3 regions of the Kitasatospora sp. NPDC008050 genome follow, and region 3 is predicted to be linked to each of the others. Evidence: riboswitches for the same ligand, from Rfam matches in the RefSeq annotation. Region 3 holds a riboswitch; each other region holds the start of a gene.
The links. A riboswitch is a leader RNA that binds a small molecule or an ion and turns the genes downstream of it on or off. The one in region 3 is predicted to bind cobalamin.

Region 1: another riboswitch for cobalamin. It lies ahead of ACFZB9_RS16120 (HoxN/HupN/NixA family nickel/cobalt transporter); the one in region 3 lies ahead of ACFZB9_RS06165 (ribonucleoside-diphosphate reductase subunit alpha).
Region 2: another riboswitch for cobalamin. It lies ahead of metE (5-methyltetrahydropteroyltriglutamate--homocysteine S-methyltransferase); the one in region 3 lies ahead of ACFZB9_RS06165 (ribonucleoside-diphosphate reductase subunit alpha).

What each region holds. Positions count from the first base shown of each region.
Region 1 is NZ_JBIBIJ010000007.1:85,807-93,517, forward strand. It holds gene ACFZB9_RS16110 (glycosyltransferase family 4 protein) at 1-1,587, shown strand, start outside; partial or broken gene ACFZB9_RS16115 (cellulase family glycosylhydrolase) at 1,973-2,854, opposite strand; gene ACFZB9_RS16120 (HoxN/HupN/NixA family nickel/cobalt transporter) at 2,944-4,092, opposite strand; cobalamin riboswitch at 4,150-4,365, opposite strand; gene tsaD (tRNA (adenosine(37)-N6)-threonylcarbamoyltransferase complex transferase subunit TsaD) at 4,412-5,530, opposite strand; gene ACFZB9_RS16130 (HoxN/HupN/NixA family nickel/cobalt transporter) at 5,530-6,687, opposite strand; gene ACFZB9_RS16135 (superoxide dismutase) at 7,045-7,647, shown strand; gene ACFZB9_RS16140 (hypothetical protein) at 7,705-7,711, opposite strand, start outside.
Region 2 is NZ_JBIBIJ010000003.1:345,239-352,949, reverse strand. It holds gene ACFZB9_RS08465 (SpoIIE family protein phosphatase) at 1-2,112, opposite strand, end outside; cobalamin riboswitch at 2,278-2,498, shown strand; gene metE (5-methyltetrahydropteroyltriglutamate--homocysteine S-methyltransferase) at 2,662-4,977, shown strand; gene prpB (methylisocitrate lyase) at 5,116-6,021, opposite strand; partial or broken gene ACFZB9_RS08450 (MmgE/PrpD family protein) at 6,174-7,001, opposite strand; gene ACFZB9_RS08445 (MarR family winged helix-turn-helix transcriptional regulator) at 7,202-7,702, shown strand.
Region 3 is NZ_JBIBIJ010000002.1:605,238-612,948, reverse strand. It holds gene ACFZB9_RS06175 (glycosyltransferase family 4 protein) at 1-260, shown strand, start outside; gene ACFZB9_RS06170 (cellulase family glycosylhydrolase) at 268-1,503, opposite strand; cobalamin riboswitch at 1,673-1,802, shown strand; gene ACFZB9_RS06165 (ribonucleoside-diphosphate reductase subunit alpha) at 2,061-4,418, shown strand; gene ACFZB9_RS06160 (ribonucleotide-diphosphate reductase subunit beta) at 4,439-5,434, shown strand; gene ACFZB9_RS06155 (glycoside hydrolase domain-containing protein) at 5,512-7,518, opposite strand.

The DNA of each region.
Region 1 (7,711 bases), on a different contig from region 3:
GTGCCCGGGGTGCGGCTGGAGGTGGTCGGGGACGGCTCGGCCGCCGCCGCGCACCGGCGCCTGGCCTACCGGCTGGGCATCGCCCATCTGGTGCGGTTCAGCGGCCGGTTGAGCGGGGACGAGCTGGTCGCGGCGTTCCGCCGGTCCCGGGTGCTGGCGCTGCCCACCCACTACGACAGCTTCCCCAGCGTGCTGGTGGAGGCGATGGCGAGCGGGCGCCCGGTGGTCAGCACCCGGGTCGGCGGCATCCCCACCCTGGTGGCCGAGGGTGAGTCTGGCCTGCTCACCGACCCCGGCGACCTGCCCGCCCTGACCACGGCGCTGACCTGCGTGCTGACCGACGACGCGCTCGCCGAGCGGCTCGGCGCGGCGGGCCACCGGCGGGCGGCGGCCGAGCTGTCCTGGGAGCGGCAGGCCGACCGGACGGCCGAGGTCTTCGCCCGGGCGCTGAGCCGGCGGCGCCGGCGCGGGGTGGCGGTGGTGGCGCCGTACTACCCGCCGAAGATCGGCGGGGTGGAGGGCTACGCGGCCAGGCTCGCCGGGGCGGTGGCCGCCGACCCCGGGCTGCGGGCCGCCGTGATCACCACCAACACCGCGGGCCGGCGCACCACCGTCACGATGGAGGACGGCCTGCCGGTGGTCCGGCTCGGCACCTGGGCCCGGCTCTCCAACACCCCGCTCAGCCCGTTCTGGCTGCTCCAACTGCCCTACTGGCTGCGCCGGCTGGGGGTGGACGTGGTCAGCGCGCACGCCCCGGTGCCGGGCCTGGGCGACCTGGCGGTGGCGCTCAGCGGCGCCCGGCCCGCCGTGCTGACCTACCACGCCGGCTCGATGGCCAAGGGGCAGCGCGGGGTGGACCAGCTGATCGGCGGCTACGAACGCCTCGTGCTGCCCAGGCTGTTCGCCCGGGCCGGCGCGCTGGTCGCGGTCTCCCCGGTCTCGCTGGCGGCCGGCCGGCGGGGCGCGGTGCGGATCCCGCCGGGGGTGGACACCGAGCGCTTCACCCCGGGCCCGCCGGCCGCCGAGCGCACGCCCACCGTGCTCTACGTCGGACGGATGGACCGCACCTCGGCCTGGAAGGGCGTGCCGGTGCTGCTCGGCGCCTTCGCGCAACTGGCCGATCAGCCACGGGCCCGGCTGCGCCTGGTCGGCGACGGCGACGCGGTGCCCGACCTGCGCGCGGAGGCCGCCCGGCTGGGGGTGGCCGAGCGGGTGCAGTTCACCGGGGCGCTCACCGGCCCGCCGCTGGTCGCCGAACTCCAGCGCGCCGCGCTGCTGGTGCTGCCCTCGCTGAGCTCGGCGGAGTCCTTCGGGATGACCCTGATCGAGGCGATGGCCTGCGCCACCCCGGTGGTGGGCTCCCGGGTCGGCGGCATCCCGCACGTGGTGGATGACGAGGTGACCGGCCTGCTGGTGCCGCCCGGCGACCCGCAGGCGCTGGCCGCCGCCTGCCGGCGCCTGCTCACGGACGCCGGCACCGCCGATCGTCTCGGCAGCGCGGGCCGTCGGCATGTCGTCGAGCACTACGCGTGGCCCGGGCTGACGCGGCGCTACCTGGCGCTGTTCCGAGCGCTGTCGCCGGCCTGAGCGAGGGCGGCGGCGCGGCGCCGGGTCCGCTCGTGGACGTGGCGCCGGACGTCGCGCTGGACGTGGCACGGGGAGAGGCTCCGGGAGAGGCGCGCAGCCGGCTGATGGCCGAGCGCAGCGCGGCGAGCGCGGGCTTGGCGCTGCCGTCGGCCCGGCGCAGGCCGTACCAGTCCTCGGTGCTGCCGCCGGCCCCGGTGCCGGTCGCCGCGGGGTTGTCCCGGTCGGTGTACCAGATCAGCGCGCCGATGCCAGGGTCGGCGGCCGCGGTCTGCACGGCGTCGGTGGCGATCTGGGCCTGCCGGGCCTCGGTGACATGGGTGGTGCCGGGCCCGATGTCGCCCGGCGAGCCGTCCGAGGCGGCGCCCGGCCCGCCGGTGGGCGCGCCGAACTCGGTGAGCCAGATCGGCAGACCGGGGGTGCCGGCCTGGGTGAGCACGCTGCGCAGGCTCTCCTTGGTCCGGTCGATCTGCTCCCAGGCGGTGCCGAACGAGGTGGTCGCGCTGGGCAGGTAGGGATAGCAGTACGGGTGGTAGCCGATCGCGTCGACCACCCGGGTGCCGCCCTGCTGGGCCACCCTGGCCAGGAAGACCGTCGGCGCCAGATCGCCGTGCCCGCTGCCGGTCGGGGACAGGCCGCCGAGCACCACGAAGGCGTGCGGGTCGGCGTGGTGCAGCGCGGCGGCACCCGCCTTCACGGTGGCGGCGTAGCCGGCCGGGTCGGCCGCCGGCGCCCAGAAGGTGGTCAGGTTGGGTTCGTTCCACAGCTCCCAGTCGTGCACCCCGCGCGGCGCGTAGCGCTTGGCGGCGGCCGCGGCGAAGGCGGCGTACTGGGCGGCGTCGTGTGGCCCGCAGGCCGGGTCGGTGCAGCCCGGCGACCGGGCCCAGGGCGGGGTGGCGGTGAGCACCGGCAGCACGCTCAGGCCGTGCGCGGTGGCCGCCGTGACCACCCGGTCGAACAGGTGCCAGGCGTAGTCGCCGGGGCCGTCGTGCTGGATGTCGTCCCAGGACAGGTCGGCGCGCACCAGGGTGGCGCCGGTCTGGACGGCGGTGTCGAGCGAGGCGGTCAGGTTGGCGTCCGACATCCAGACCAGCCGGTCACCGTAGGCGATCCCGGTGACCGGGCGGCTCGGTGCGGGAGGCGCGGGCGGGGTGGGCGGCGTCGGCCGGGGGCGGGAGGCGCCGCCGCAGCCGGCCAGCAGCAGCGCCAACAGCAGGACGGCCGCCACCGTCCACCGCGGACCCGGCCGTCGAAATCCCGGCTGCCGCATCGTTCCTCCCGCCCGGCCCCCGCCTGGCTCCTCGGTCACCCGAGGTCACCCGGGGCCGTCCGGTCGACCGTACACCCAGGCCCTGAGGCTCAGTCAGCGGCCGGGGCCGCGCCCCAGCGCTTCTCCACCCCGGCGAACCTCCAGTACCCCAGCGCGCAGGCCCAGACCACCACGAAGAGGCCGACGATCACGTAGCCGACGTTGTTGAGGTCGATGCCGGAGATCCAGTTGCTGACCGGGTCGGTCAGGTCCAGCTTGTCGTGCAGCACGCCGACCAGCTCGATGGTGCCGATGAAGAAGGCCACCGCGATGGACAGTCCGGTGATGGTGAGGTTGTAGTACACCTTGCGGACCGGGTTGGAGAACGCCCAGTGGTAGGCGAAGTTCATGAACGTGCCGTCGAGCGTGTCGAACAGGCTCATGCCGGCGGCGAAGAGCAGCGGCAGCAGCAGGATCGCGTACCAGGGCAGCCCCGCGGCGGCGCCGGAGCCGGCCATCACCATCAGCGTCACCTCGGTGGCGGTGTCGAAGCCGAGGCCGAACAGGACCCCGATCGGGTACATCTGCCAGGGGCGGGTGATGGAGTTGGTCAGCCGGCCCAGGATCCGGTTCATGAAACCGCGGTTGGCCAGGTGCTTCTCCAGCTCGTGCTCGTCGAACTGGCCCGCCCGCATCGCCTTGAAGACCCGGTAGATGCCGAAGAGCGCGACCAGGTTGAGGGCGGCGATCAGGTAGAGGAAGCCGCCGGAGACGCTGGTGCCGATGACGCCCAGCGTCATCCGGGTGTTGGACTTGTCGTCCACCAGGGTGCCCGCGATCTTGGCACCCGTCGCGATCAGCGCGGCCAGCCCCATCACGATGCTGGAGTGGCCGATGGCGAACCAGAAGCCGACCGAGACCGGGCGCTGGCCGTCGGCCATCAGCTTGCGGGTGGTGTTGTCGATGGCGGCGATGTGGTCGGCGTCGAAGGCGTGCCGCATGCCGAGGGTGTAGGCGGTGATGCCCAGGCCCAGGCCGAAGACCTGGTCGCCGATCCGGTAGTGGTGCGGGGCGACCATGCCCAGCAGGACCGTGAAGCCCACCACGTGCATGGCCACGATGACCGCCAGCAGCCCGGCGGTGCGGATCGTGTCGGCGCGCTGCCAGCGCGGGGGAGTGGTGCCCGCCGGGGCCGTCGCGGCGCTTGGTGCGCCGGTCGGCGCGCCGGCCGGCGCGGGTATGACGGGAGTCGCCGGCATGGCGGAGTTTTCGGGCAGGCTCATAGCAAGGAACGCCTCTCCAGCACCTCGTGGACAGTTCTCGTAAGGTGCCGTGGCCGGTCTCCTGGCTGACGGGTCGAACGTGTCCGCGGCTCGCCTTCCCGGACGCCTTTCGGCATCCGGTGGCGGCCCGTCACAGACGGGCGCGACGCGGACACTTCCCGATCACAGTGGCGAGGGCCGCTCCGGTCTGGGACCCCTGTTGAGGGTCCGTCACCGGTCTTCCCGAACACCACGGCGGTCAACACCGTAGGGGCTCGGTCGCCATGTCGACAAGCCCATCCGGCTGCGACGGAACTCACCCCACGGGCTGCGGCTGCCCGAGCACCGGGGTCAGCCGCGCGAACTCCAGCGGGGCCGACGGGTCGATGGAGAGGTCCGCGGGGGCGGGTGCGGCCCCGGCGCGGACCAGCAGGTCACCGACGGCCGCGACCATCGCGCCGTTGTCCGTGCACAGGCCCACCGGCGGCACCCGCAGGGTGATGCCCGCCGCCGCGCAGCGCCGCTCGGCCAGCGCGCGGACCCGCGAGTTGGCGGCCACTCCGCCGACCAGCACCAGGGTGTCGATCCCGTGGTCGCGGCAGGCGCGCACCGCCTTGCGGGTCAGCGTGTCGGCGATCGCCTCCTGCAGCGCGGCGGCGGCGTCGGCGACCCGCGGCTCGGTCCGGCCCGCCCGCTGCGCCTCCACCCAGCGGGCGGCGGCGGTCTTGAGACCGGAGAAGGAGAAGGCGTAGGGCGGGTCCGCCCGGCCGCTGAGCGGGCGCGGGAACCGGACGGCGGACCGGTCGCCCGCCTCGGCCGCGCGGTCGATGGCCGGGCCGCCCGGGTAGGGCAGGCCCAGGATCCGGGCCACCTTGTCGAAGCACTCGCCGGCCGCGTCGTCCAGGGTGTCGCCGAGGTGCACGATCGGGTCCCTGGCCAGGTCGCGCACCAGCAGCAGCGAGGTGTGGCCGCCGGAGACGATCAGCACCACGCAGGGGTCGGGCAGCGGCCCGCCGTCCAGCGTCGCGGCGGCCACGTGCCCGGCCAGGTGGTGCACCCCGTACAGCGGCACGCCCAGCGAGAAGGCGTACCCCTTGGCCGCCGCCACGCCGACCTGCAGCGCCCCGGCCAGCCCGGGCCCGGTGGTGACGGCGACCGCGCCGATGTCACCCAGGCCCAGCCCCGCCCGGCCCAGCGCCTCGCGCACCACCGGGGCGATCGCCTGGACGTGGGCCCGGGCGGCGATCTCCGGCACCACGCCGCCGAACCGGGCGTGCTCGTCCATGCTGGAGGCCACCGCCTGTCCGAGCAGCACGCCGTCGCGCACCAGGCCGGCGCCGGTCTCGTCGCAGGAGGACTCGATCCCCAGCACCACGGGCGAGGCGGGCATCGGCGAGACGGGCATCGGCGAGACGGGCATCGGCGAGGCGGGCATCAGGCTTCCTCCGCCGCCGGCGCGGTGGCGGGCACGTTGGCCGACCACTTCTGCTCGATCCGCCCCACCTTCCAGACCACCATCGCGCCGATCCAGACGACGAAGAAGAGCCCGACGATCAGGAAGCCGAGCAGGTTGATGTCGATCCCGCTGACCCAGTCCCAGAACGCGCCGTGCAGGTCGAGCTGGTCGGCGAGCAGGCCGAGCAGCTCCACGGTGCCGATGATCAGCGCGACGGCCACCGACAGACCGGTGATGGTCAGGTTGTAGTAGACCTTGCGCACCGGCTTGGAGAACGCCCAGCCGTAGGCGAAGTTCATGAACGAGCCGTCGATGGTGTCCAGCAGCGACATGCCGGCCGCGAACAGCACGGGCAGGCACAGGATCGCGTACCAGGGCAGGCCGGAGGCGGCGCCGGAGCCGGCCAGCACCAGCAGCGCCACCTCGGTGGCGGTGTCGAAGCCGAGCCCGAAGAGCAGGCCGAGCGGGTACATCTGCCACGGCTTGGTGATCGACTTCATCACCCGGCCGAGCAGCCGGTTCATGAAGCCGCGGTTGTTCAGCTGCTCCTCCAGCGCCGCCTCGTCGAAGTGGCCCGAGCGCATCTGTCGGAACACCTTCCAGATGCCGACCAGGATGACGATGTTGATCGCCGCGATGACGTAGAGGAACGTCCCGGAGACGGTGGTGCCGATCAGGCTGGTGACGTGGTGCAGCTTGGAGTTGTCGTCCTCCACCGGCCCGGCCAGCGCCTTGACGCCGAGTGAGAGCAGGAAGGCCAGGCCGAAGACGACCGAGGAGTGGCCGAGCGAGAACCAGAAGCCCACCGAGAGCGGCCGCTTGCCCTCGTGCATCAGCTTGCGGGTGGTGTTGTCGATCGCGGCGATGTGGTCGGCGTCGAAGGCGTGCCGCATGCCGAGGGTGTAGGCGGTGACGCCGATGCCGATGCCGAAGCCCTTGCTGCCCAGGCTCAGGTGCTGCGGCGCGACGATCGCCACCAGGGTGAACCAGCCGACGACGTGCAGGGCCACGATGAAACCGGCCATGCCCGCCAGGCGGGTCCACTCCTGGCGGGTTATCGAGGCGGTGGCCTGCCGCCAGCCGCCGCTGCTGGTTCGGTCGGGGCCGGTCTTGGCGGGACTGGAGGCTGTGGTCATGGGTGTGCTCCTGCTGCTCGTGGTGACAGCGGCACAACCTAGATGCACCCAGATCCTAGTTGCAAGACAGTGGCAATTGGAACGGGGGTGTGGAGGGCACCCGGGGGCGCACGGGGGCTCGTGGAGGGGCTCGTGGTTGGCGTGGGGTCGGCCGGGACGTCCCGGCGGGCGCCGGTTGGGAAGACGATCGTCGGTCGGAAGGACACGCCCGCGGGGGAGTGCGTCCAGGTCGGCTGACAGGCCGACCCCACAGCTGACATGCTGATGCACTGCGGTGGCTATTGCAAGTGATGCGCAATAGTGTGTTCGCCGGCACGATCATCCACGTGATCCACGTATGAAAGGGGCCGTGTCCTGATGGGCACCTACTCGCTTCCCGACCTGCCGTACGACTACTCCGCCCTGGAGCGGGCGATGTCCGCCGAGATCCTGGAGCTGCACCACTCCAAGCACCACGCCGCTTACGTCAAGGGCGCCAACGACACCATCGAGCAGCTGGCCGAGGCCCGTGACAAGGACCAGCTCGGCGGCCTGGTCGGCCTGCAGAAGACGCTGGCCTTCCACCTCTCCGGCCACGTCCTGCACTCCCTCTTCTGGCAGAACCTCTCCCCGGAGGGCGGCGACCGCCCCGACGGCGCCCTCGCCGACGGCATCACCGAGCACTTCGGCAGCTTCGAGGCCTTCAGGAAGCAGCTCACCGCCGCCACCGTCGGCGTCCAGGGCAGCGGCTGGGGCATCCTCTCCTGGGAGCCGCTCGGCAAGCGCCTGATCGTCGAGCAGGTCTACGACCACCACGGCAACGTCGGCCAGGGCACCACCCCGCTGCTCGCCTTCGACGCCTGGGAGCACGCCTACTACCTGCAGTACAAGAACGTCCGCCCCGACTACGTGACCCGCCTGTGGGACGTCGTCAACTGGCAGGACGTCGCCGCCCGCTTCACGGCGGCCACCAGCGCCTGACGCACCACACGGCCCCGGCCCCTGAGCGGGGGCCGGGGCCGTCGTTCCGCTGCCGTCCTACTCC
Region 2 (7,711 bases), on a different contig from region 3:
CTGCCGTCCTCGGGCTTGTCGGGCAAGCCCGAGGACGGTCCGGTCGACCTGGGCGATGAGCAGGGCGACGTCGTCGTGGCCGCCCGGGTCCCGTAGCGCGGAAAGGAGCCGGTCGCAGGTGGCCTCCAGCGGGAGCCGGGGCCCGGCGAGCAGGTCGAGGAGGGTCCGCAGCCGGGTGTCGAGGGGCAGGTCGCGGGTCTCGACCAGGCCGTCGGTGTACAGCACCAGCCGGTCCCCGGGCCCGAGGTCGAGGCTGGTGGCCTCGAAGGGGACGCCGCCGACGCCCAGTGGCGCGCCGGTGGGCAGGTCCAGCAGTGCGGGTGCGCCGTCGTGGCGGATCAGCACCGGCGGCAGGTGGCCCGCCACCGCGACGCGGCAGCGGCTGCGGTGCGGGTCGAAGACGGCGTAGACGCAGGTGGCGATGGTCTCCTCCAGACCCTGGGTGGTGCGGTCCAGGTGGTGCAGTACCTGGGCCGGGTCGAGGTCGAGGTCGGCCAGGGTGCGGGTGGCGGTGCGCAGTTGCCCCATGGTGGCGGCGGCGTTGATGCCGCTGCCCATGACGTCGCCGACCACGAGGGCGGTCTTGTCGCCGGAGACCGGGATGGCGTCGAACCAGTCGCCGCCCACCTCGCCGGCCGCCGCCGCGGGCTGGTACCGGTAGGCGACGTCGAGGCCCATGGCCCGGGGCGGCCGGCGCGGGAGGAGGTGGCGCTGGAGGGTCAGGGCGGCGTGGCGCTGGCTCTGGTACCAGCGGGCGTTGTCGATGCAGACGGCGGCGCGGGCGGCCAGTTCGCCGGCCAGCACCACGTCGTCGTCGTCGAACGGCAGCGGGTGGTGGGTGCGCTTGAGGTCGAGGGCACCGAGGACCTCGCCGCGGGCGATCAGCGGCACGGCCAGGTAGGAGTGCAGGCCGGCCCGGGCCAGCAGGGCGGCAGCCGCCTCGTCGCGGGCGATGTGCGGCAGGTCCTTGGCCTCGACGTGCGCGACCAGGACCGGGAGCCCGGTGGTCACGCACCGGGTGACCAGCCGGTCGGCGTCGTACTTGGCGATCTCGCCGACCGGGTCGGCGGCCCGGACGGCCTCGGTGGCGTGGACCGCCGCCACCGCGAGGGCCCGGAAGGTCGCGGGCGCCGCGGTGGAGACCGCGCCGGTCGGGCGTCGGTTCAGGACCGAGTCGAGGACGTCCACCGCCGCGATGTCGGCGAAGTCGGGAACGACGAAGTCGGCGAGCTCCCGGGCGGTGCGGTCGAGGTCGAGCGTGCTGCCGATCTGCACCGAGGCGCGGGCGATCAGGGCCAGCCGCCGCCGGGCCTCGGCCGCCTCGGTGGCCGTGCGGTGCTGTTCGGTGACGTCCACCACCGAGGTCGCCAGCCCGATCACCCGCCCGGCCGGGTCCTCCAGCCGGAAGTACGAGGCCCGCCAGGCGTGCTCGACGTCCGGGTCCGCCCGCGTCCGGCCGACCGTGAACTCGTCCACCAGCGACGTGCCCTCGGTCAGGACCTGCTGCATCGCGGACTCGATGGGCTCGACGTCCAGGAACGGCAGTGCCTCACGAACGGTGCGGCCCAGGTGCTCGGCGGCGGAGCGTCCGTTGATGCGTTCGAGCGCCGGGTTGACCAGGACGTACCGCAGGTCGGTCCCCAGCACCGCGAGCCCGATCGGGGACTGCGCCACCAGGCGCGCCGACAGTGCCACGTCCCGCTCGACACCGCGCAGCGTGGCCTCGTCGGCGGCGATCCCGAGTGCGTACCGGCTGCCCTGCTGGTCCTGCAGCCGCATGTTGCGGAACTCCATCGGCCGGATGCTGCCGTCCTTGTGCCGCACGGGGAAGACCCCGGCCCAGCTTCCGCTGCCCTCCATGACCTCGCCGAACAGCTCCAGGACCGTGCCGACGTGCTCCTCGGCCACCAGGACCTCGGCCGCGTGCCGGCCCAGTACCTCCTCGGGCCGCCAGCCGAACATCTCCTGGGCCTGCGGGCTCCAGAGCACGATCCGGCCCTCCGCGTCCAGCACGGCGGCGGCCAGACGCAGCACGTCCAGCAGGCTGCCGGGCTCCGACGTGACGGCCCCGGCCGGGCTCTGCCGGGCCCCGAACGCATCTCCTGTGCGCACTGCGGGCCCTCCTTCCGCCCATGCCCGGGACGGCCCGACGGGCTTCTCTTCATCATCGGACTCCTCGGCCGCCCTGTCATGTGCCGTCCCGGTCGGCGCCTCCGTCCACGTCTCGGCATCTGGACGCCTCCGGTGAATGCGGCTTCCCATCCCGCCGATTGGGCCTAAGCTGGCGGTGCAGCTGGTTCGCCCTGCCCGCCAGGCAGGCGCGTCGCAAGAGGGAACCCGGTGGGAATCCGGGACTGCCCCGCAGCGGTGAGTGGGAACGACCGCCGTCATACGCACTGGGCCCGGCCGGGTCTGGGAAGCGACGGCCAGTAGGTGACCGCCCTTTCGGGTGGCCGTGCCCGCGAGTCCGAAGACCTGCCCGTTGCCCGCACGCGACCGTTCGCGCGCGGAGATCCGGTGACCTCGTGGGCGGGTCGGCGTGCAGATCAGGTGGGCTCGGCGCTTTCCACGCGCACGCGGCTCCGCCCGGTTCGTCACCCCTTCGCGCCTTCGTCCCGTCACCGGGGACCAGGAGGAATCAGGCTCGCGAAGGAGAGTCCCTTGACAGCGAAGTCCGCAGCCGCGGCAACCCGGGCGACCGTGCACGGCTACCCCCGCCAGGGCGGTAACCGGGAGCTCAAGAAGGCGATCGAGGGGTACTGGAGGGGCGCCGTCACCGCGGACGTCCTGCTGGCCACCGCCGCCGCACTGCGCCGGGAGAACTGGAGCCGGCTCGCCGACTCCGGCGTCCAGGAAGTGCCCACCGGCGACTTCTCGCTCTACGACCACGTGCTCGACACCACGGTCGCCGTCGGTGCGATCCCGGCCCGCCACCGCGCCGCCGTCGCGGCCGACCCGCTGGCCGGCTACTTCGCCATGGCGCGCGGCACCCAGGAGCTCGCGCCCCTGGAGATGACCAAGTGGTTCGACACTAACTACCACTACCTGGTACCCGAGTTGGGGCCGGACACCGGCTTCGCCGCGAACCCCGCCAAGCCGGTCGGTGAGCTGGCGCAGGCCCTCGCGCTCGGCCACACCCCGCGCCCGGTACTGGTCGGCCCGATCACCTACCTGCTGCTGGCCAAACCCGCGCCGGGCGTGGCGGCCGACTTCCAGCCGCTCACCCTGCTCGACCGCCTGCTGCCCGTCTACGCCGAACTCCTCGCCGATCTGCGGGCCGCCGGGGCCCAGTGGGTCCAGCTGGACGAGCCCGCCCTGGTGCAGGACCGCACCCCGGCCGAGCTGAACGCCGCCGCCCGCGCCTACCGCGAGCTCGGCGCCCTCACCGACCGTCCCAAGCTGCTGGTCGCCAGCTACTTCGACCGCCTCGGCGAGGCCCTGCCGGTGCTGGCCAAGGCCCCGATCGACGGCCTCGCGCTGGACTTCACCGGCCCGGCCGCCGCCAACCTCGACGACCTGGCCGCCGCCGGCGGGCTGCCCGGCAAGCGCCTGGTCGCCGGCGTGATCGACGGCCGCAACATCTGGATCAACGACCTGGAGAAGTCGCTGGCCACCCTGGCGACCCTGCTCGGCCTGGCCGACCGGGTCGACGTCGCACCGTCCTGCTCGCTGCTGCACGTCCCGCTGGACGCCACCGCCGAGCGTGACCTCGATCCGCAGATCGCCCGCTGGCTGGCCTTCGCCCGGCAGAAGGCCCGCGAGACCGCACTGCTCGCCCGCGCGCTGCGCGAGGGCACCGGCGCGATCTCGGCCGAACTCGCCGCCAACCGGGCCGACCTGGCCTCACGCGCCGGCTCGCCGATCACCCGGGACCCGGCCGTCCGGGCCCGCACCGCGGCCGTCACCGAGGCCGACACCCGCCGGCCGCAGGCCTACCCGCAGCGCGCCGAGGCCCAGCGCGCCCGGCTCGGCCTGCCACTGCTGCCGACCACCACGATCGGCTCCTTCCCGCAGACCGCCGAGCTGCGCACGGCCCGGGCCGACCTGACCGCGGGCCGGATCGATGCGGCCGCCTACCGGGAGCGCATCGAGGCCGAGGTGCGCGAGGTGATCGCCTTCCAGGAGAAGGCCGGCCTGGACGTCCTGGTCCACGGCGAGCCCGAACGCAACGACATGGTGCAGTACTTCGCCGAGCAGCTCACCGGCTACCTGGCCACCCGGCACGGCTGGGTGCAGTCCTACGGCACCCGCTACGTGCGGCCGCCGGTGCTGGCCGGCGACATCTCCCGCCCGCACCCGATGACCACCCAGTGGTTCCGCTACGCCCAGGGCCTCACCGACCGTCCGGTCAAGGGCATGCTCACCGGCCCGGTCACCATGCTCGCCTGGTCCTTCGTCCGCGACGACCAGCCGCCGGCCGACACCGCCCGCCAGGTCGCGCTCGCCCTGCGCGACGAGGTGCGCGACCTGGAGGCCGCCGGTGCGGCCGTGGTCCAGGTCGACGAGCCGGCGCTGCGCGAGACGCTGCCGCTGCGCTCCGCCGACCGCGCGGCCTACCTGGCCTGGGCGACCGAGTCGTTCCGGCTGGCCACCTCCGGGGTCCGGGCCGACACCCAGATCCACACCCACATGTGCTACGCGGAGTTCGGCGACATCCTGCGCGCGATCGACGAGTTGGACGCGGACGTGATCTCGCTGGAGGCGGCCCGCTCGCACATGCAGGTCGCCGATGAGCTGGCCGGCGCCGGCTACCCGCGCGAGGTCGGCCCGGGCGTGTGGGACATCCACTCGCCGCGGGTGCCGAGCACCGAGGAGGCGGTGGACCTGCTGCGCGCCGGTCTGGCGGCGATCCCCGCCGAGCGGCTCTGGGTCAACCCGGACTGCGGCCTGAAGACCCGCGGTTGGACCGAGACCCGGGCCTCGCTGGAGAGCCTGGTCGGCGCCGCCCGCCGCCTGCGGGGCGAGCCGGCCCACTGAGCGGTGTGCTGAGGCCGAGGGGCGGGGGCAGCTTGAGCGCTGTCCCCGCCCCGGCGGCTGCTCAGCCGGATTCGGGCAGGCCGAGATGATCAGCCGCACCAGGTCGGCGGCGTCCTGTGGCCGCCCTCCTGCGGTGCGTCAGGTGCCGGGCGGGAGGGTGAAGTCGAAGACGGCCGAGTCGAAGGCCGCGTACTCCTGGTAGCCGAGGAGTTCGTAGAGGCGGGAGCGGGTCTGCATGCGCGGCAGCAGCGACTGCTGGGTGCCCTCGGCGGCGATGGTCCGCAGGCCCTGCTCCACCGCGCCCATGGCCAGGCGCAGCAGGGTGACCGGGTAGAGGGCGATCTCGTAGCCGAGGTCCTGCAGGGTGTGGGTGTCGAGCAGGGGGCCCTTGCCGAACTCGGTCATGTTGGCGAGCAGCGGGACGTCGACGGCCTTGCGGAAGGCCTCGAACTCGGCCTCGTCGGCGAGGGCTTCGGGGAAGACCGCATCCGCGCCGGCGTCGACGTAGGCCTTCGCCCGGTCGATGGCGGCGTCCAGGCCTTCGACGGCGCGGGCGTCGGTGCGCGCCATCAGCAGGAAGTCGGGGTCGCGGCGGGCGTCGACGGCGGCGCGGACGCGGCGGGTCATCTCCTCGCGCGGCACGACCGCCTTGCCGTCGAGGTGGCCGCAGCGCTTGGGGTTGACCTGGTCCTCCAGGTGCAGGCCGGCCAGGCCCGCGTCCTCCATCAACTGGACGGTGCGGGCGGCGTTCATCGGCTCGCCGAACCCGGTGTCCGCGTCGATCAGCACGGGCAGGTCGGTGACCCGGGTGGTCTGCTGGGCGCGGGCGGCGACCTCGGTGGAGGTGGTCAGGCCGATGTCGGGCAGGCCCAGATCGGCGGCCAGCGCGGCGCCGGAGAGGTAGGCGGCCTCGAAGCCGGTCTCCTGGATGAGCCGGGCGGACAGCGGGTTGAGGGCCCCGGGCATCGCCAACAGGCGTCCGGTGGCGAGGCGTTCACGCAGCGCTCGGCGGCGCTCGGCGGGCGTGGTGCGGGTGTGCAGCAGATGGGCGTGCGGCAGGTGGGTGTGCGGCATCAGAACAGGCCCTTCGGCAGGCGGGCGTCGACCTCGCGCACGGCCTGGGTGTCGACGGCGGGGAAGAGTTCGTCCAGGTCGGTCGCGCTCAGCTCGGCGAGCTGCTCGGCCGCGGGGAGGAAGCGGTTCTGGTCGGCCGGGGTGACGATGCCCTGGGTGAGGGTGCGGAACTTGCCCGCGTCCAGCAGCCAGGCGAGGAAGCCGTCCTCGCCCTCGTAGATGGGGGAGGGGGAGGTCTCGCCGCGCATCGCCCGGTCCACCGCCTCGATCGCCGCCTTGCCCGCGAACGCCGGCGCGTAGGCCTTCCAGCTGGAGATCTCGCCCTTGCGGGACTGCCGGGTGGCGGTGGTGGTGTGCACCGCCTGCTGCACGGCCTGGTGGACGGTCCCGGTCGGCAGCCGCAGCAGGGCGTCGATCCCGCAGGCGGTGGCCGCGCTCAGGTGGGCCACGTGGTCGATCCGGTGTGCGTGCAGGCAGATGCCCTTGACCAGGGCGACGTGGACCTCGTAGGCGGCGACGATGCCGCGCAGCAGGTCGGCGCCGGTGCGCCCGGTGTGCTGGGCGACGGCGAGCAGCGGCGGGATGTTGTCGCCGGGGTGCGAGTAGTCGGCGGCGAGGTAGGTGTCGTGGAAGTCCAGTTCGCGCACGGCGGTGCCGTTGGCCCAGGCGGCCCACTCCGGGGAGACCCGGGCGCGGGTGCCGAAGACCGAGGCGCCGGGGGCGGCCCGGCGGTGGGCGGTGGCCTGGGCGCGGGCGACCGCCACCGGGCGGCGCAGCAGGGAGGCGACGGCGACCGAGGCGTTGTCGATGAGCCGGTTGACGGCCATGGCCGCGCTCGCGGCCTCCAGTTCCACGGTGCCGGTGGCAACGGACGCGAGTTTCCAGGCGAGTTGCTCCTCGCGCGGCAGCCGGTCGGTGCTGGGGTGGACACGGACGTGGTGCTGGATCACGGGAACTCCTCGTGAGCGTCGCGCTGCCCTGGAGCGCTCGCGCGCCCCCGGGGTGCCCGGGCGGGGCTGAGGACCAGGCTGCCGTGTGCGAGCGCCGCGGGCCAGTATGCCGAGGTGCGAGCGCATGGTGGCGACCTGGGCCCGCGGGCGGGGCCGCGGATCGCGGTGGTCGGTGTCGGCGGGGCTGGTAGGGTCTGAAAATGACCGTGCCCGACCCGTCGTCGCCCCAGGCGGAGGAACCTGCCGACCTGTGGCTCACGCCCGCTGAGCTGGCGTCATGGATGTCGGTGGTCCGCCTGATCACCCGTTTGCCGTGGGCCATCGACGCACAGCTGGTGCGCGACGCGGATCTGAGCATGGTCGAGTACATGACCCTGGCGATACTCTCCGAGGCCCCGGAGCGGACCCTGCGGATGAGCGTGCTGGCCGAGAACACCAGCTCGTCGCTGTCGCGGCTCTCGCACCTGGTGAAGCGGCTCGAAAGCCGCGGCTACGTCCGGCGCGAGCCGGATCCGGCCGACGGACGCTTCACCAACGCCGTCCTGCTGCCCGACGGCATGAGCAAGCTCGAATCCGCCGCGCCCGGTCACGTGGCCTATGTGCGCCGCCTCGTCGTCGACAACCTGTCCGGCGAGCGCCTGCGCCGGCTCGGCCAGGACGCCGAGCGGATCCTGCAGCGGATCGACTCGCCCGCCCGCTGACGGCCCGCG
Region 3 (7,711 bases):
CCCTGGTGGAGGCGATGGCCTGCGCCACGCCCGTGGTCGGCTCGGCGGTCGGCGGCATCCCGCACGTGGTGACGGACCGCCACACCGGCCTGCTGGTGCCCCCCGGCGACCCCGCGGCGCTGGCCGGGGCGCTGCGCGAGCTGCTCACCGACGGCGAGCTCGCCGACCGGCTGGGCGCCGCCGGCCACCGGCAGGCCCGGCAGCGCTACGACTGGGACGGCCTGATGGACCGCTACCTGGAGCTGTTCCGCAGCCTCTGAGCGGCCGCTACGACTTGCTCTGCTCGTAGGCGGTGATCGCCTTCCCCAGCGCGGCCAGGGCCGGCTTGGGCGTGCCGTCGAAGCTGCGCAGCCCGTAGAACTCGGAGCGGTACTGCTTGTCCGAGGCCGGCCCGCTGTCCTGGTCGGCGAACCAGAAGACCGCGCCCACGTGCGGGTTGGCCGCCGCCGCGGGGATGGTGTCGGCGGCGATCGCGGCCTGGAAGCCCGGGGTCACATGGGTGGTCTGCGGGGTGATGTCGGTGCCGTCGGTGGCCGTGCCGGGGCCGTTGGTCGGCGCGCCCGTCTCGGTGATCCAGATCGGCAGGTCCGGGGTGCCGTAGCTGGCCAGGATCGCCACCAGGTTGCCCGGGGCGCTGCTGATCTCCTCCATCGCGGTGCCGAACGTGGTCTTGGCGCTGGGCAGGTAGGGATAGGTGTACGGGTGGTAGCTGATCGCGTCGACCAGCTTGTTGGCCCCCAGCTTGCAGACCGCGGTGAGGAAGTCGCCCTGTGACACGTAGTTGATCGACGGGTCGGTGCCCACCGCCGCCAGCCCGCCCATCAGGATGAACGCCTGCGGGTCCGCCGCGCGCAACGCCTTGCTGGTGTCGCCGAGCAGCTGGGTGTAGGCGGCCGGGTCGGGCGCCGGCGCCCAGAACGGGATGTTCGGCTCGTTCCAGACCTCCCAGGTGTGCATGCCCTGCGGCGCGTAGCGCTTGGCGGCGTCCGCGGCGAAGGCCGCGAACAGGGCCGGGTCGGCCGGCGGGCAGGCGTCGTCCGAGGCGCAACTGGTCTTGCGGGCCCACTTCGGGGCATAGCCGATGGTGGGCAGCACCTCCAGGCCCCGGGCCTGGGCGGCCTTGAACACCCGGTCGAAGCGCTGCCACTCGTAGGTCTTCGAACTGTCCGGCTGGATATCGTTCCAGGACAGGTCGACCCGGACCCACTTGGCCCCCGAGTTCACCGCGTCCCCCAGGCCGGTCGCCAGGTCCTGGTCGTTCTTCCAGGTCAGTGTGTCCCCGTAGGCGATGCCGATGCGCAGCGGCTTGCGCGGATCGGCGGCCTTGCTGGGCGCGGCCGGGCTACTGGGCGCGGCGGGCGCGGCCGGGCTCCGGCCGGCGGCGGAAGTGGTGGTGGGCGAAGCAGTGGTGGTGGTACCGGCCAGGACGGTCGCGACCGCCGAGACGATGAACGCCACCAGCGCCACCAGCAGGCGCTGTCTTCTCCCCGTGAGCTCCAGCATGCCCCTTAGGGTAGGCCAGCGATCTGAGCGCCGGTCAGCGCGGGGCGGGTCAGTGGGGGTACCGGACGACACGCCCGAGGCCACGAACGGCCCTTTTCCGCCTCGGCCGGTACAAGGCCCGGCACTGCGCGCGACACTACATATGGGGCTGCTCACCACGCCCGCCACAAGATGTATGCTCACTCTCGCTGTCGACGCAGGGGAACCCGGTGCGAGTCCGGGACTGCCCCGCAACGGTGAGCGGCCGTACCCACGGGTGCCCGCGAGTCCGGTTACCTGCCGACGGTGTGCCACCAGGCTTCCCCGCAGACGCCTTCATGCACAGCTGTACCGTCCGGCCTCGCGGGCAGGCCAGGGTGGATGACGCGCGCCGGAAAGTTTCGGCGTGCTGTTCTGCCCTGCCGCGCGCGGGCCACGGACTCCGCCAGTCCGCCGCCGCCACAGGAGAGAGCGCCTTGACCGTCGTTGACTCAGTTACCCTGCCCTCACAGGGTGCTTCCCCCAGCCTCCGGCCGGGCGGTGCCCCCAACGACACCCAGAGCGACCCCGGGACGGCGCTGCTTCGGCTGCTCACCGACCGGAGCACCGACCTCCCCCAGGTGGACCCCGGCCACGTCGCCGCCGCCGCGCTGCGCGGCCGCCACGCCGGTTCGGACTTCGCCGAACTGCGCGGGCTGGCCGTGGACGCCGCCGCCTCGATGATCGCCGAGGACCCCCAGTACTCGAAGCTGGCCGCCCGCCTGCTCGCCCAGGAGATCGCCGACGAGGCGACCGGCCAGGGCGCCCTGTCCTTCGCCGCCTCGATCGCGGTGGGCCACACCGAGGGCCTGATCGGCGACACCACCGCCGCCTTCGTGGCCAAGCACTCCGAGGCCCTGGACGCGCTGATCGACACCCGCGGCGACGACCGGTTCGAGTACTTCGGCCTGCGCACCGTGCAGTCCCGCTACCTGCTGCGCCACCCGATCACCCGCAAGGTCATCGAGACCCCGCAGCACTTCCTGCTCCGCGTCGCCTGCGGCCTGGCGGTCGGCGACGACGAGCAGTCGGTGCGCGAGGTGGCCGAGCTCTACGCCCTGATGAGCGCGCTCTCCTACCTGCCCTCCTCGCCGACCCTGTTCAACTCCGGCACCCGGCACCCGCAGATGTCCAGCTGCTACCTGCTGGACTCGCCGCTGGACAACCTGGACTCGATCTACTCCCGGTACGCGCAGATCGCCCGGCTCTCCAAGCACGCCGGCGGCATCGGCCTGTCCTACTCCCGGATCCGCTCGCGCGGCAGCCTGATCCGCGGCACCAACGGCAAGTCCAACGGCATCGTGCCGTTCCTGCGCACGCTGGACTCCTCGGTCGCCGCCGTCAACCAGGGCGGCCGCCGCAAGGGCGCGGCCTGCGTCTACCTGGAGACCTGGCACGCGGACATCGAGGAGTTCCTCGAACTGCGGGACAACACCGGCGAGGAGGCCCGCCGCACCCACAACCTCAACCTGGCGCACTGGATCCCGGACGAGTTCATGCGCCGGGTCAACGCCAACGCCGACTGGTCGCTCTTCTCCCCCGCCGACGTCCCCGAGCTGGTCGACCTGTGGGGCGCCGAGTTCGACGAGGCGTACCTGAAGGCCGAGGCCCAGGGCAAGGCCGTGCGGACCATCCCGGCCCAGACCCTGTACGCCCGGATGATGCGCACCCTGGCGCAGACCGGCAACGGCTGGATGACCTTCAAGGACGCCTCCAACCGGGCCGCCAACCAGACCGCGCTGCCCGGCCGCACGGTGCACTCCTCCAACCTGTGCACCGAGATCCTGGAGGTCACCGACGACTCCGAGACCGCGGTCTGCAACCTGGGCTCGGTCAACCTCGGTGCCCACGTGGCCGACGGCGCCACCGCCGCCGACCTGCTGGACGCGATGGACTGGGCGCGCCTGGACGCCACCGTGCGCACCGCGGTGACCTTCCTGGACCGCGTGGTGGACATCAACTTCTACCCGACCACCGAGGCCGGCGCCTCCAACTCCCGCTGGCGCCCGGTGGGCCTGGGCGTGATGGGCCTGCAGGACGTCTTCTTCAAGCTGCAGCTGGACTTCGACTCCGCCGAGGCCAAGCAGCTGTCCACGCTGATCGCCGAGCGCATCATGCTCACCGCCTACGAGCGCTCCAGCGAGCTGGCCGAGCAGTTCGGGCAGCACCCGGCCTACGCCGAGACCCGCGCCGCCCGCGGCGAGCTGCACATCGACCACTTCGCCACCGAGCCGCACTGGCAGGACCGCTGGGCCGCGCTGCGCGCCAGGATCGCCGCCACCGGCCTGCGCAACTCGCTGCTGCTGGCGATCGCCCCGACCGCGACCATCGCCTCGATCGCCGGCGTGTACGAGTGCATCGAGCCGCAGGTCTCCAACCTCTTCAAGCGCGAGACCCTCTCCGGCGAGTTCCTCCAGGTCAACCCGTACCTGGTCCGCGAGCTCAAGGAGCTGGGCGTCTGGGACCAGCAGACCCGCGACGCGCTGCGCGACGCCAACGGCTCGGTGCAGGACCTGGGCTGGCTGCCCACCGAGCTGCGCTCGCGCTACCGCACCGCCTGGGAGCTGCCGCAGCGCGCGCTGATCGACCTGGCCGCCGCCCGGCAGCCCTACATCGACCAGAGCCAGTCGCTGAACCTCTTCATGGCCGCGCCGACCATCGGCAAGCTCAGCTCGATGTATGCCTACGCGTGGAAGGTGGGCCTGAAGACCACCTACTACCTGCGCTCGCGCCCGGCCACCCGGATCGCCCAGGCCGCCAGCGGCGCCGCCAAGACCGCGGTCACCGTGTCCAGCGGCTCCGCCGCGGGTGCCTCCCCCACCATGACCGCTGAGGAGCAGGCCGCCGCCATCGCCTGCTCCCTGGAGAACCCCGAGTCCTGCGAGGCCTGCCAGTGACCACCCCCGCTCGCGACAAGATGCTGCTCGACCCCGGCTTCGAGCTGACGCTGCGTCCGATGCGCTACCCGTCGTTCTACGACCGGTACCGCGACGCGATCAAGAACACCTGGACCGTCGAGGAGGTGGACCTGCACTCCGACGTCGCCGACCTCGCCAAGCTGAGCGAGGGCGAGCGGCACATGATCGGCCGCCTGGTCGCCTTCTTCGCCACCGGTGACTCGATCGTCGCCAACAACGTGGTGCTGAGCCTCTACAAGCACATCAACTCGCCCGAGGCGCGGCTCTACCTGTCCCGGCAGCTGTTCGAGGAGGCCGTGCACGTCCAGTTCTACCTGACGCTGCTCGACACCTACCTGCCCGACCCCGAGGACCGCAACGCGGCCTTCGCCGCGGTGGAGAACATCCCCTCCATCCACCAGAAGGCCCAGTTCTGCTTCAAGTACATGAACGCGGTCGACCACATCGACTCGCTGCAGACCAAGGAGGACCGCCGGGCGTTCCTGCTCAACCTGATCTGCTTCGCGGCCTGCGTCGAGGGGCTGTTCTTCTACGGCGCCTTCGCCTACGTGTACTGGTTCCGCAGCCGCGGCCTGCTGCACGGCCTGGCCACCGGCACCAACTGGGTCTTCCGCGACGAGTCCATGCACATGGACTTCGCCTTCTCGGTGGTGGACACGGTCCGTGCGGAGGAGCCCGACCTATTCGACGACGAGATGGCCAGGCAGGTCACCGAGATGCTGGAGGAGGCCGTCGAGGCCGAGCTCCAGTTCGCCCAGGACCTGTGCGGCGACGGCCTGCCGGGGATGAACACCGCCTCCATGCGCGAGTACCTGCAGGCCGTCGCGGACCAGCGCCTGGCCCGCCTCGGGATGCCGATCCGCTACGGCTCGACCAACCCGTTCGGCTTCATGGAGCTGCAGAACGTGCAGGAGCTGACCAACTTCTTCGAGCGCCGGGTCTCCGCGTACCAGGTGGCGGTCGAGGGCTCGGTCGCCTTCGACGACGACTTCTAGGTCGTCCCGGCAACGAGAACTGCCCCCCGGTCGGCGTGTGCCGACCGGGGGGCAGTTCGCTGTGCCCTGACGCTGCCTCAGGAGGCGTTCAGGTAGGTGTTGCTGGACCACAGCGAGCCGCCGGCGGTGGGGCTGCCACCCGGCCGGTAGACCACGAAGTTGCCGTCGCTCTGGAGCGTCGCGTACGTCCCGCCGCTGTACCAGGTGTTGCTGGACCACAGCGCACCGCCGGTGGACGCGCCGCCGCCCGCGCGGTAGACGACCAGGTTGCCGTCATTCTGCATGATCATGTAGGCGCCGGGGTTGCCCGAGCTGTTGCTGGACCAGAGCGCGCTCCCGTCACGGTTGCGGTAGATCACCAGGTTGCCGTCGGCCTGCATCAGGAGGCTGGTCAGCGTGCCCTTGGTCCAGTGGCCGGAGGTGAGCCAGTTGCCGCCGTTGAAGGTGGAGCCGATCGAGTTGGTCCCGCTGGACCACAGCGCGCCGCCGGTGCTGGGGCCGCCGTTCGGCTGGTAGACGACGAAGTTGCCGTCGTCCTGCACCGTCGCGTACGTCCCGCCGCCGTACCAGGTGCTGCTGGACCAGGCCGCCGTGCCGTTGGGCCGGTAGACGACCAGATTGCCGTCGTTCTGCATCAGCGCGTACGCGCCCGGGTTGCCGCTGGTGCCGGTGCTCCACATCGCCGGGCCCTGGTTGCCGCCGACCACGGCGTAGGCGACCAGGTTGCCGTCACCCTGCATGACCAGCTTCATGCTGGCGCTGCTGATGCTGTAGCCGGGGTCGAGCTGCTGCCCCGGCTGCATGGTGGCGCCCGAGGCCTCCGAGTTGACGTTGACGTTGTCCAGGTCGACGCTGCCCGAGATGCCGCCGTAGCTCACGCTGGTGTCGCCGACGTACTGGTGGACCCGGCGGCCACCGGGCCAGTAGCCCGTGGCGGGACCGGTCAGCCCCACCGCGGCGCTGGTGGTGTCCGGGGCCGTGCCCCAGGACGCCGACCAGATCACGTCGGGCATCGAGTACCCGGGGGTGTTGTAGACGCTCGCCAGGTCGGTGATCCCGCTGCCGGCGCTGGTGTACACGCCGGAGCGGTAGTTGGCCGCGTGGATGGCGTCGGTCCACCCGCTGAAGTAGTTGAGCACCTGGCTCTTGTAGCTGGTGGAGCTGTAGCTCTCCATGTCGTTGTAGAGCACCGAGCCCGACGTGAAGCCCAGCGACTGTGCCTGGGTGACCGCGTCGTTGGCGGCGGCGGCCCCCTGCGACCGGGCGGTGCCGGCGTCACCGGAGATGGTGGAGGCGTCGAGACCGACGTATATCGGCAGGAAGCTCCAGCCCTCGTTGGTCCGGTCGCTGACCCAGCCGGCCGTCAGGTTCGGCTGGGCGCAACCCCGTCGGCCGCCGATGTAGATGCCGACCGAGCTGAACGGGGAGTTGCTCTTCCAGTTGGTCATCTGGGCGGCCGACGGCGCGGTGCAGGCGTCGAAGCCCGCACCCAGGCCGTTGGTGCGCGGCGCCACCGTGGCCGCCGCGTTCGCGCCGGCCCGCGGGGTGGCCATCAGCGAGCGCGGGGCGCGCGCTGCCGGCTTGTTGGCGCTCGCCGTCACCTTCGCGGCGGCCAGGATCGCGTTCACCTGCTGCGGGCTGCTGCCGTAGTTGGCCGTCACCTGCAGCCCGGTGCCCTGGAGTTGGGCCCGCAGCTGGTGGCTGAGCGCACCGGCGTCGAGTACCTGGGCGGGCAGCGCGGCGCCGGGGGCGACCACCGGCGCGGCCGGCTGGCCCGCCACCGGGGTCGGCGTCGACTGGACCACCAGGGCGTCGGTCAGGGTGCCACCGAGGTGCGCCGGGCAGTCCTGGTTGGCACCGGGAGTGCCCAGGTAGACGGCGTTCTGGTCGAACCGGACACAGGCGTTGGGATTCTGGGCCAGGTCGACGACCTGCCAGTTGCTCGGCACCTGGAGCTGGTAGCCCTGGTAGTCGACGGTGCGGGAGCCCGCGGCGTCCGCGGCCTGGGCCTCGGGAACTGCGGCGGCGAGTCCTGCGGTGGCAAGAAGAATGGCGGCGGTACTGCCGGCCAGACGATGTGGCATGACGGTGGGTCCCACCCCTTCAGTTCGTCCACACTCTTGATCATTCAAGTGCGGTCCGAAAGATAATATGCACGGCCTTCACTGGTTCCCCTCGTGCCCCGGCTGTGACAGACCCACGACATTCGCACGATCGGCGGCATCCCGCGGACGCACGACGGACAGCACGACGGACAGCACGACGGACAGCACGACG